Regions from separate parts of the Ligilactobacillus faecis genome, predicted to be linked through region 2. Evidence: predicted binding sites of a transcription regulator. Region 2 holds the regulator's gene; the other holds the start of a gene.
The links. Region 2 encodes CtsR, which represses protease genes until heat stress. Its sites were predicted from a motif close to TTGGTCAAAAAAGGTCAAANA; they were not measured.
Positions count from the first base shown of each region.

Region 1: clpP (ATP-dependent Clp endopeptidase proteolytic subunit ClpP) is a predicted target of CtsR. The motif match lies at 3,526-3,546, and genes of this name have one in related genera.

Region 1 covers NZ_CP123639.1:1,624,796-1,630,318, forward strand. The annotation lists gene whiA (DNA-binding protein WhiA) at 1-140, shown strand, start outside; gene QFX10_RS07400 (PTS sugar transporter subunit IIC) at 246-1,289, shown strand; partial or broken gene QFX10_RS07405 (IS1182 family transposase) at 1,337-2,752, opposite strand; gene clpP (ATP-dependent Clp endopeptidase proteolytic subunit ClpP) at 2,871-3,464, opposite strand; gene rpoN (RNA polymerase factor sigma-54) at 3,771-5,069, shown strand; gene QFX10_RS07420 (sugar-binding transcriptional regulator) at 5,425-5,523, shown strand, end outside.
Region 2 covers NZ_CP123639.1:428,530-434,052, forward strand. The annotation lists gene QFX10_RS02330 (ATP-dependent Clp protease ATP-binding subunit) at 1-2,309, opposite strand, end outside; gene QFX10_RS02335 (CtsR family transcriptional regulator) at 2,329-2,799, opposite strand; tRNA gene QFX10_RS02340 (tRNA-Pro) at 2,943-3,016, opposite strand; gene QFX10_RS02345 (gamma-glutamyl-gamma-aminobutyrate hydrolase family protein) at 3,076-3,810, opposite strand; gene QFX10_RS02350 (hypothetical protein) at 3,884-4,099, opposite strand; gene QFX10_RS02355 (DUF805 domain-containing protein) at 4,177-4,854, opposite strand; gene QFX10_RS02360 (MFS transporter) at 4,942-5,523, opposite strand, start outside.

The DNA of each region.
Region 1 (5,523 bases), 1.2 Mb from region 2:
GTTTAGCTCATCCTGAAGTGAGTTTAAAAGAACTTGGTGAATACGTTGCTAGTGGACCGATCTCAAAATCAGGGGTCAATCATCGGCTACGGAAATTAAATGAATATGCACAAAAACTAAGGGCAGAGGTCGTATCATAAGGATACGGCCTTTTTGCTTGCAAAAATAAAGAAGACATAGTAATTTAATTACTAACTATCAAACGGATAGGATGTCACAATTAAAAAATACGAGGGGGAAAAGAGATGAAGTTTACTTATCGCGAATATATGTTTCATATCTTAAACGGGATCAGTATGGGCGTGATCGTAGCCTTGATCCCTTCAGCTTTATTGGGGCAATTGATGCAAGCTTTGAGTGGGATCTGGCCAGGATTTTCTAGCTCGATCTTAACGATCACGACCTTCAACATGAGTTTATTACCGGCCATGGCTGCTTTTAGTGTGGGGTATCTGTGTCAAATGAACATGGTCCAGATGAGCTCATTAGCTGGGGCGGCCATGGTCGGCTCAGGGGTCATGCACCAAACAGCACAAGGTTTTCTATTAGCCGGAACAGGCGACGTGATCAATACTGGGATAACGATCACCTTTGCAGTTTGGTTAGCACGATTAGTAGGGGAACGTTTCAAAAATTATACAGTCTTGTTACTACCGATCATTGTGATCGTCGGAGCTGGTGCTTTTGGCTTATTCACTTTACCATACGTTCAAGCCTTTACAGGTTTGATCGGAGCGGGGATCAAGACTTTTACCGAGCTCCAACCGCTTTTGATGGGAATTTTGATGGGGATCACCTTTGCTGTTTTGATCTGTTCACCGATCAGTTCAGTCGGGATCGCCACTGCGATCGGGATCACTGGTATTGCATCTGGGTCAGCTAATCTAGGGATCACAGCTGGAGCCTTTACGCTTGCGATCATGGGGAGTTCTGTTAATAGTCTCGGAACTGTGTTTGCTCATTTCTTAGGGACGCCAAAGCTTCAGATGGGAAATATGCTTGAAAAACCAAAACTTTTTTTGCCAGTGATCATCAGTGCTGGGATCATGGGTGGTTTAGGCGCACTATGCAATATTCAGGGAACAAAGATGAGTGCAGGTTTTGGTTTCAGTGGGTTAGTCGGACCTTTGGCGGCTTATCAAGCAATGCCGGCTGGTCTAGTTAGTGTGGGGCTGGTTACACTTCTATTTGTGATCTTGCCACTTATTTTAGGATATAGTTTACGTTATCTTTTTATTACACGGTTTAAATTATTCAGTGCAAATGATCTTTTGATCGAAACTAAATAAAAAAATGAGGTCACACCTTTGACCTCATTTCAGAACGTAGACAAACTCTATTCAAATCGGATAGAGTTTGTTTTTTTATGTATTTTTATAACTATATACTTTGAAATATACGAATATAACAGGGTTTTTCCCCAGTATTTTTACCAGTTTTTTTAGATTTAGGCACGCAAATATCAACCCGACTTTAGCTAGAATTTTATCAATTCCTACTTCTCGGGCGTATCTCAAGTTGTGATATTCTTTTGCCGAACCAAAATTTCTTTCGATCGTCTCCTTTCGCGCTTCATACTTTAATTTTGAGCCAGTTTGATGCCTGATATCCTCACATTTTTCCATACTATCTTGCCAAACATGACGAGCGATAACTCTTTGATGATTTTTACTTTGTGTACATTTGTGCAGTAAAGGACATTTTTCACAGATTGTAGGATCACTTTTATATTCACGATAACCACTTCGATTAGTTGTGGAGTACATTAAGATTTGATCGCCAGGACATAAATAACAATCATAATATTCATCATAAACAAAATCTTTGGGTCTAAGCGTACCAACTTTGCCCCTTGGGCGTTTATAAGGAAGAATGGGAATTATGCCTTGAGATAGTAAAAAGTGTGCGATCGTGGGTGTTTTATAGCCAGAATCAGCGATAATATATTGTGGGTCGTACTTCCGTACTTTTTCAAATATTTCAGGAAAAAGTTGCGTATCATGGATATTTCCCGCACCGACCACATAAGCTAAGAGCCACCCATTTTTATCACAGGCAGCTTGAACGTTATAGGCAAAAACCTGTTTGTGTTCACCCTTATGAAACCATCCACTATCAGGATCAGTTTTAGATATTTTTACTTGTCTAGTTTTTTTTTAGGTTTTTCTTCTTTTAAGGGTTTCTTTTGATGTTTAGCTCTATCTACATTTATTTCTTTTTCGAGATCTTCACTCATAAATTTTGACTTAGTTTCAATAACTTCAGTAGTATATTTACGGCTGTTAGCAGCAACTTTCAAATGAGTTCCATCAATAAAAATATCAGTTGTGTCGATAAGATCATTTTCTAAGCAGAGTTTCAAAATATGAGCAAAAATAGCTTCTATTACATGGCTTTCAGCAAATCTTCTTTTATAGTTTTTACCGTAAGTAGAGAAATGAGGGACAGGATCATTTAAACCTAGTCCTAGAAACCATCGATAAGCGACATTAACTTGAATTTCTTTGATCGTTTGACGCATAGAACGGATACCAAATAAATTTTGAATCAAAGGAATCTTTATGAGTAGTACAGGGTCAAGACTAGGACGACCGTTATTTTTACAATAGGAATCTTCGACAAGATCATAAATAAAAGAGAAATCAATAATTTGATCAATTTTACGGAGTAAATGATCTTTTGGGACCAAATCATCTAGAGAAGTACGAGCATATTCACGGCGTTTGAGATTGGGATCACTCTTGCGAAGCATGACAAATACCTCCGTAATCGTTTTCTTTAATTATACAAAAAAAGTCACCAGAGCACATACTCTGATGACTTAGTCTACATTCTGAAATGAGGTCACACCTTTGACCTCATTTTTTTTATTATTTGATCTTCTTTTTATTTTTCATGATCCCATCGATCAGCCCATAGTCGACTGCTTGTTGAGCCGTCATGAAATTATCACGTTCAGTATCACGATCGATCGTTTCGATATCTTGACCAGAATGTTCAGCTAAGATCTCGTTGATCAATTTACGTGTCTTCAAGATATGTTCAGCTGCGATCTGGATCTCAGTTGATTGACCTTGAGCGCCACCTAAAGGTTGGTGGATCATGATCTCTGAGTTAGGTAGAGCAAAACGTTTGCCTTTAGCCCCAGCTGTTGCTAAAACGGAAGCCATTGAAGCTGCCATCCCCATCACGATCGTTTGAACGTCAGCATTTACAAAATTCATTGTATCGTAGATCGCAAGGCCAGCCGAAACAGAACCACCTGGAGAATTGATATACATATAGATATCTTTTTCGGAATCTTGGGCATCAAGGAAAAGCAATTGTGCGATGATCGCATTAGCCATATCGTCGTTGACTTCACCTGAGACCATGATGATCCGATCTTTTAATAAACGCGAATAAATATCATAAGCGCGTTCCCCTTGTGAGGATTGCTCGATGACTGTAGGAACTAAATTCATAATGAGAACCTCCGCAAATATAATATTGTCGTAATTGACTACGTAATGCTATTTTAACTTATTGGTCAAAAATGGTCAAACAATTAACTATATCTTTTTAAGACCTCGATATGTAAAAAATCCCGTACTCGATCAAAGTACGGGATCAATGGTTCGATTTTCTTCTGATGCATCACCTGGGAGTCGAACCCAGATTACAAGAACCGGAATCTTGCGTGCGATCCATTACACTAGCGATGCGTACTTTATTATATTAAAATATATTCAAGGAAATTACAAGTAAAATTTTTTAGAAAGGCTAAAAAAATGAGATTGCAACAACAAAACAAGCTGCAACAAAGGCAATTGCCTAAGCTAGTTATGAATCAAAAAATGCAACAATCGATCCAAATGCTGAAATTCAATGCAAGTGAATTGAATGAATATTTGACTCAGGTCGAATTGGAAAATCCTTTTATCAAAGTTTCAAATCAACATGTTGGTGTCAGTTCAGTCAAAGATCAAGTTGATCTTTTGAGTTTTGTGCCTGATAAAAAGACGCAATCATTATTTGATTATTTAATGGATCAAGTCAATCTGACGATGCGAAAGACGATCTTGCGTGACTGGGTCGTTTATTTTATTCAACATTTAGATCAAAATGGTTATTTGAAACTAGATACAGCCAAGCTCGTTTCAGAAGGCAAGCTCGATCAAACGACTTTAGATGATGCTTTAACTTTACTTTGGCGTTTAGATCCGCCAGGTGTCGGAGCACGTGATCTACGAGAATGCTTATTATTACAATTAGAAAATGAAGGTGATCGCACAGATCTTGCATATCAGATCGTTTGTAATGATTTTGATGACTTAGTACAACATGCTTGGGAAAAAATAGCCCAAAAATATGCTTTGACGTTAGCCGAAGTTGATGATATCCTGACGCAGATAAAAAATTTATCAGCAGCGCCAGGAAAAGCGTATGATCAAACTGAGATCAATTATATCGCTCCTGATCTGGTCGTGACAAAAAAAGAAGACAGATACGTAGTTGAACCAACTAAATTATTGTGCCCTCAGATCACATTTCGCAAAGAATATTATGATAGTTTAGTAGGAAGTTTAGATCAAACAGTTGTAAAATATCTCCAAGAAAAGAAAAAACAATATGCAACATTACTAGCCGAATTAGAGGCTAGACAAAATACAGTCGCGCGGGTCGGGCAAGAGATCGTTTCACGGCAACACGAATTTTTTGCTAATAAAGAACACCCCCTAAGGCCTTTGTTGTTGCGAGATATTGCTCAAAAGCTCCAATTACATGAGTCAACGATCAGTCGAGCTGTCAATGGTAAGTATCTTCAAAGTGATTTTGGGATCTTTGAACTACGGAGTTTCTTTTCACATGTCGTTAGCTATACAGAAACAGGAGAAGCGATCGGAGTTGAGCCGATCTATACACGCTTGCGTCAGATCGTGGCAACTGAAAATAAGCAAAAGCCACTTTCAGATCAAAAAATTGCTATGCAACTTGCACATGATGGACTAAAAGTGTCCCGTAGAACAGTTGCAAAATATCGTGAAAAGTTAAATATCCCAGCGTCAAGCCAGAGAAAACGTTTTTAAAAAATAATTTTTATTAGAATTGAAATTCGGAAATTGTTCCTTTTTTGGCTTATTTAAATCGGTGTTTTGAGCGAAAGTTCGGTCCTTGTTGCTTTGTAAACAAATAAAGCAAAATAAATTTCGGATAACCACTAAAAATCATTTGATATGCATAAGGATTTCTCAGTTTTTTTCTGGTATTTTCACGTGTAAGACCTTGCAAAAGAAAAATATAGTTGTTATAATTTCATTGTGCTTGGGAAGGCGTGAACGATTTGATCGTGGGATCAAATTTTGTGAACGTACCTTAAAGATAGAAGGTTTTGAACTTTCCCTTGGACGTTTCGTGTCCCAAAGAAAGAGAGACGTTGCAGTTATGCACCAAGAGATCGAGTGGATCGAAAGGATAATTCCTGATGTGATCGATACCATTAGTGAAAGATATGCAATATTAAAGGATATTGCAGCATCTGGT
Region 2 (5,523 bases):
TCCGGATCAAAGCCAGCTTTAGCAACAACATCGATCGCTGCTGGGGTGATCTTTAATTTTACGTTCTTCTCAGCCACGCGCTTAACGATATCTTTGGCCATCAACTTGACGATCTGATGTAATTCGTCTTTTTCAAGCGAGTGGAAGATCACAACTTCATCGATCCGGTTCAAAAATTCTGGTTTGAAGCTCTTCTTCAACGATTCGCGGATCTTAGCTGACATAGCTGCATAATCATCGATCACATTGCCAGCGCCAAAACCAACTGATTTTTCATCGCGTAAAGCTGTCGCCCCTAAGTTTGAAGTCATGATGATGATCGTATTTCTAAAGTTGACTTTCCGCCCTTTAGAATCTGTCAAATAACCATCATCTAACACTTGTAACAAGATGTTGAAAACATCTGGGTGAGCTTTTTCGACTTCGTCTAGTAATACGACAGAGTAAGGCTTATTTCTGACTTTTTCAGAAAGTTGCCCGCCTTCATCATAACCGACGTAACCTGGAGGAGCACCGACTAACCGACTCGTTGAGTATTTTTCCATATACTCACTCATGTCGACCCGGATCATCGCGTCTTCTGAACCAAACATCGCTTCGGCTAAAGCTTTAGCCAGCTCAGTCTTACCGACCCCGGTTGGTCCTAAGAACATAAAGGAGCCGATCGGACGAGTCGGGTCACTTAAGCCGCTCCGCGAGCGCCGGATCGCTTTTGAGATCGAGCTGATCGCTTCTTCTTGCCCAACGACCCGTTGGTGCAAGATCTTTTCTAAGCCGACTAAACGTTGACTTTCAGTCTTCGTCAATTGTGTGACTGGAACTCCTGTCCATTCAGACACAACAGCAGCGACATCTTCTTCAGTGACTGTTGCTTCGTATTCTTTCTTGGCTTCTTTTTCAGCATGTTGCGCATTCAATTTTTCGATCTTTTCGCGCAACTTTAAGACTTTCTTGCGTAAAAGAGCTGCTTCATCGAAGTTTTCTGCCACGATCTCAGCTTCATACTCAGTTTCGAGGTCTTTTAGCTTAGCCCGCGAGCGTGAAAGTTGGTTGCTCTTTTCTGCATTGACGATCCTTAACCGCGCGGCCGCTTCATCCATCAGATCGATCGCCTTATCTGGTAAGAAACGTTTCGTGATATAGCGCGTACTCAATTTGACGGCGGCATCGAGCGCTTCATCACTGATCTTGACTTTATGGTGTTCTTCATAACGAGGACGGACCCCTTGTAAGATCTCAAACGTTTGAGCTTGATCAGGTTCATCGACCATGATCGTCGCAAAGCGGCGTTCTAAAGCAGGATCAGATTCAACATACTTTTGGTATTCATCTAAAGTCGTTGCTCCGATCACTTGAACTTCGCCTCGAGCTAACGCTGGTTTTAAAATATTAGAAGCGTCGATCGCGCCTTCAGCGCCACCAGCCCCGATCAACGTGTGCATCTCATCGATAAATAAGATCACATTGCCATCGTGGTAGACTTCTTCTAAGATCTTCTTCAAACGATCCTCAAATTCACCGCGATATTTTGTGCCAGCTACAAGTGAGCCCATATCAAGCATCATCAAGCGTTTTGACTGTAAGTTCTCAGGGACATCGCCTGAAACGATCGCTTGCGCTAGGCCTTCAGCTACCGCAGTCTTCCCGACCCCTGGTTCACCTAACAAGACAGGATTGTTTTTAGTGCGTCGACTCAAAACTTGGATGACTCGTTTGACTTCGTTTTCACGTCCGATGACAGGATCGATCGCTTTTTCCTTGGCGATCGCCGTCATATCCCGTGCTAAGCCATCAAGCGTCTCAGTTTTGGAACGGTGTTTTTCTTCATTAGCACGTTTTGCCATTCTTTGACGTTGGCGATCAGTCACACCAAGTTGGCGTAATAATAACTGACGCAACGTCCGAATATCACTATTTAAACTGTAAATGATCCGGGAAGACAAGAGCGTCTCATCGCTCAATAAAGCTAATAAGATGTGCTCTGTCCCGATCTTGGAGGAACCCATCATCATTGCTTGGCGCAAAGCTTCGTTTAGCACCGCTTTTGTCTTCGGCGAATATGGGAGATAACTATCAGGGGCTTGACGTCTTAAAGTTCCGTACCCAGCCAAGCGTTCGATCTCTTCGCGAATATCAACGGCGCTGATCAACGCTTGTTTCAATACTTCACCTGCAACACCATTTTCTTCCAGAGCTAATGCTAATAACAAATGCTCCGTTCCGATCGCTTGGTGTTTGAAATAATTTGCTTGTTCTTGTGCAAGTAACAGTACGCGATTCGCACTTGGTGTATAAGATGTTGAATCCATCAGATCCCCCTCTTTCTATTTAATGGTCGGCACAGCGTAAACGATTTAAAATACTGCGCAAGATCTTTGCGCGGATCGCATCCTCTAAGGCTATGTCAGATAATGCGAGCGTACTTTTTTCGATCGCTGACGCAACTAAATGTGCCTCTTTATGCGTCAATAACTCATTTTCATAAAGCGTTTGAATGATTTGAAATGCCTTTGTTTCATTAATACTTTCGCCAACATATTCGATCAGCTCATCTAAGAGGTTCGGATCACTGATCAAGTTGACTTTGGCGATCCGAATATAACCTCCACCACCGCGTTTACTTTCGACTAGATAGCCATTTTGTAAGGTAAAACGCGTCTTGATCACATAATTGATCTGTGATGGTACACAATCAAATTGATCAGCCACTTCCGAGCGTTTGATCTCGATCTTCGATGAGTCTGCTAATATGCTCTTCAAATATCTTTCGATGATATCGGAAATATTACGATTTTGCATAAAACCTATCCTTGATCTGTTTGACTAACTTTGACTATTATTATAAACTTTCTCGCCCTTTGTTGGCAATGAATTAGCGCAAATTTCTCAAACAAGCACAAAAAGAGTCATGCCTTACCATGACCCTACTTTATGCTAGTTGATCGGGAAAACAGGATTTGAACTTGCGACCTCTACGTCCCGAACGTAGCGCTCTACCAAACTGAGCTATTTCCCGGAAACAACTATCATTATATTACTTTTTAGGAGAAGATAAAAGTCTTTTGTTGAAAAGAACTAATTATTTTGAGCGACTTTGTTAGCCCGCGCGATCAGATCAGCAAAAATGTTTTGCGAATCAGTATAATGTTTATACATATTTTCTGGATGCCATTGTAGCCCTAAGATCTGATCACTTGCACTTGATTCGATCGCTTCAACAACACCATCGTCTGCTCGAGCAACGACTTTTAAGCCTGGCGCGATATCTTTTAAGGCTTGGTGATGGCGTGAATTGATATATGGACGCTTACCGACTAATTGGTACAAGCGACTATCTTCGCTGACGTTTGCATGATGCGACGGTAAGTTTCCAGGAGCATCTTGTGAATGCTTGACATAGATCGTCTTATTTTCAGAAAGATCTTGGTAGACAGTTCCGCCTAAAGCAACGTTGATCAACTGCATCCCCCGACAGATCCCTAAGATCGCTTTCCCCTTTTCATATGCGCGTTTCAAAAGCGCGATCTCAAAAATATCTCGTTTGCGATAGGTCATGCCTAACTTCAAATGTGGTTCTTCACCAAAGAAAGTTGGGTCAACGTCAAAGCCCCCGGCAAAAACGATCCCATCAAAAAGATCGATGTAATCATCAACAAATTTTGGCGCAACACTCGGTAAAATGACTGGTGCGCCTCCTGATTTAACGATCGCTTCGATCGCTGGTCGCGGTGCAAAAGGTGCGTTTCTTTCATTGATGATATTAGTAGCTTCGATCAGTGTATCTGCTGGGATCGCGATTCTTGGATGCATAAGTTTTCCCCCTTGTATTAAAAATAATGTTTTAATGAAAATATCATATCTTTAACATTTAGTAAAGACTTCCTTACCATCTTTCTAAACTAAGATGGCCCCGCCCTACCGGACGTACCTTGACAAAGGGGAGACGCGCCAATTTAGCTTCTACAGAACCTAGATCACGTAACGTACACGCTCCGTAGAGTCGTAACTCTTTTAAAGCTTGAAATATTTCATAACTGGTCAAACATTCACTCGTTTTTAAAGCATCTTCGATCTGATATAACTCACTCAATTTAAACATGACCATCCCTCCATTTTAGAATACGCTTACATTTTTATTATAACAAAAACGACCTACTAGTTCTGGTCGTTTCGTCTCTATTCTAAATATTCAGGACCTTTTGTCTGTAACTGTTCAAAAGCCTGTTCGAGTTGCCACTGAAAGAACATACGCTTAGCTGTTTGTGTCGTCAGCAAGACTAACAAACTCGTGACTAATAAAACTAACACGATCGCACCTTTCATCCGGTAAAAAGCTGCGCCTACACTATTTTGCTTTTCAGTCAAATATGTATTCTCACCTTTTTTAGCTGGTTGACATAGTAAGACTAATAAGATCGGTAACGTAAGGGGAAAGAAACCTAATAAGACCCATCCACTAGCGATCCCAGCATCGTGGAGCCGTCTAACTTGAGCTGATAAACTGACAAAAAAAGTCACTACGAGCATCAATGTAAATAAATAACTCGTCAGCTCCGACAATAAATGTAACACACGAAAACTTTGCGTCAAATATAAATGCCATTTGACTTGATCTAAGCTACGAACTAACAGATAAACTAAACTATCAAGCAAAAAGAGCCCTAAAGTGCCATACCAATAATCTGCCCGCCGTAAACTTTTACCATAGCGGAAAATATCTTTAAAGATCAATTTGGTCGCTACAAATAGCTTATTAGATGGCTGAGCGATCATGGCTTTGGCTTCTTTTTGCTGACATTTAGGGCATAATTTTTGATCTGTTAGACCTTTAGCCCCACATCTTTGACAAACCATCTCCACCACCCACTTCTCTATTTGCTAAACATATTTTAAGTTTAACACAAATTTAACCATCTTTAAAAAATTTGAAACTATATTTACCTAGGAATTGGTATGTTCAACTCTTTGACGTAATTTTTTCTCATGTCGCATAATATATAACAATAATACAAAAGCACTACCAGTGGCTACATACAAGATCGTATTACTTGCGACCCAACCATAGTGGGCAACTAAGATCCCGATCAAAGCGGTTGCTAGCGTCTCACCAAAAATATACTGGAAAAAGCCCATAAAACCAGTTGATGACCCAACTGCAAATTTAGGAACGACTTCATTGACCATTAACCCGACTAATGTCAACGGTGCATAGATCAATGTTCCCATAACAAGCAGATCGACTACGATCAATGTTTTATTAGTACTAAAAAAGTAGGTCGTCAAACATAGAAAAAGGCCTAAAACACAACCTAAACAAACCAAGGCCCGGCGATCTTTTAATAGATCAGATAAGGCTCCTAATAAGATCACACCCGGTACAGCTGCTAACTCAAAGATCCCCACGAGCCATTTAGCAAATACTTCAGAAAAGCCCTTAGACTGCACTAGAAAACTTGGGATCCAACTCATGACACCATAACGAACTAAATAAAGTGACATTGAGGTCAATGTGATCGCCCATAC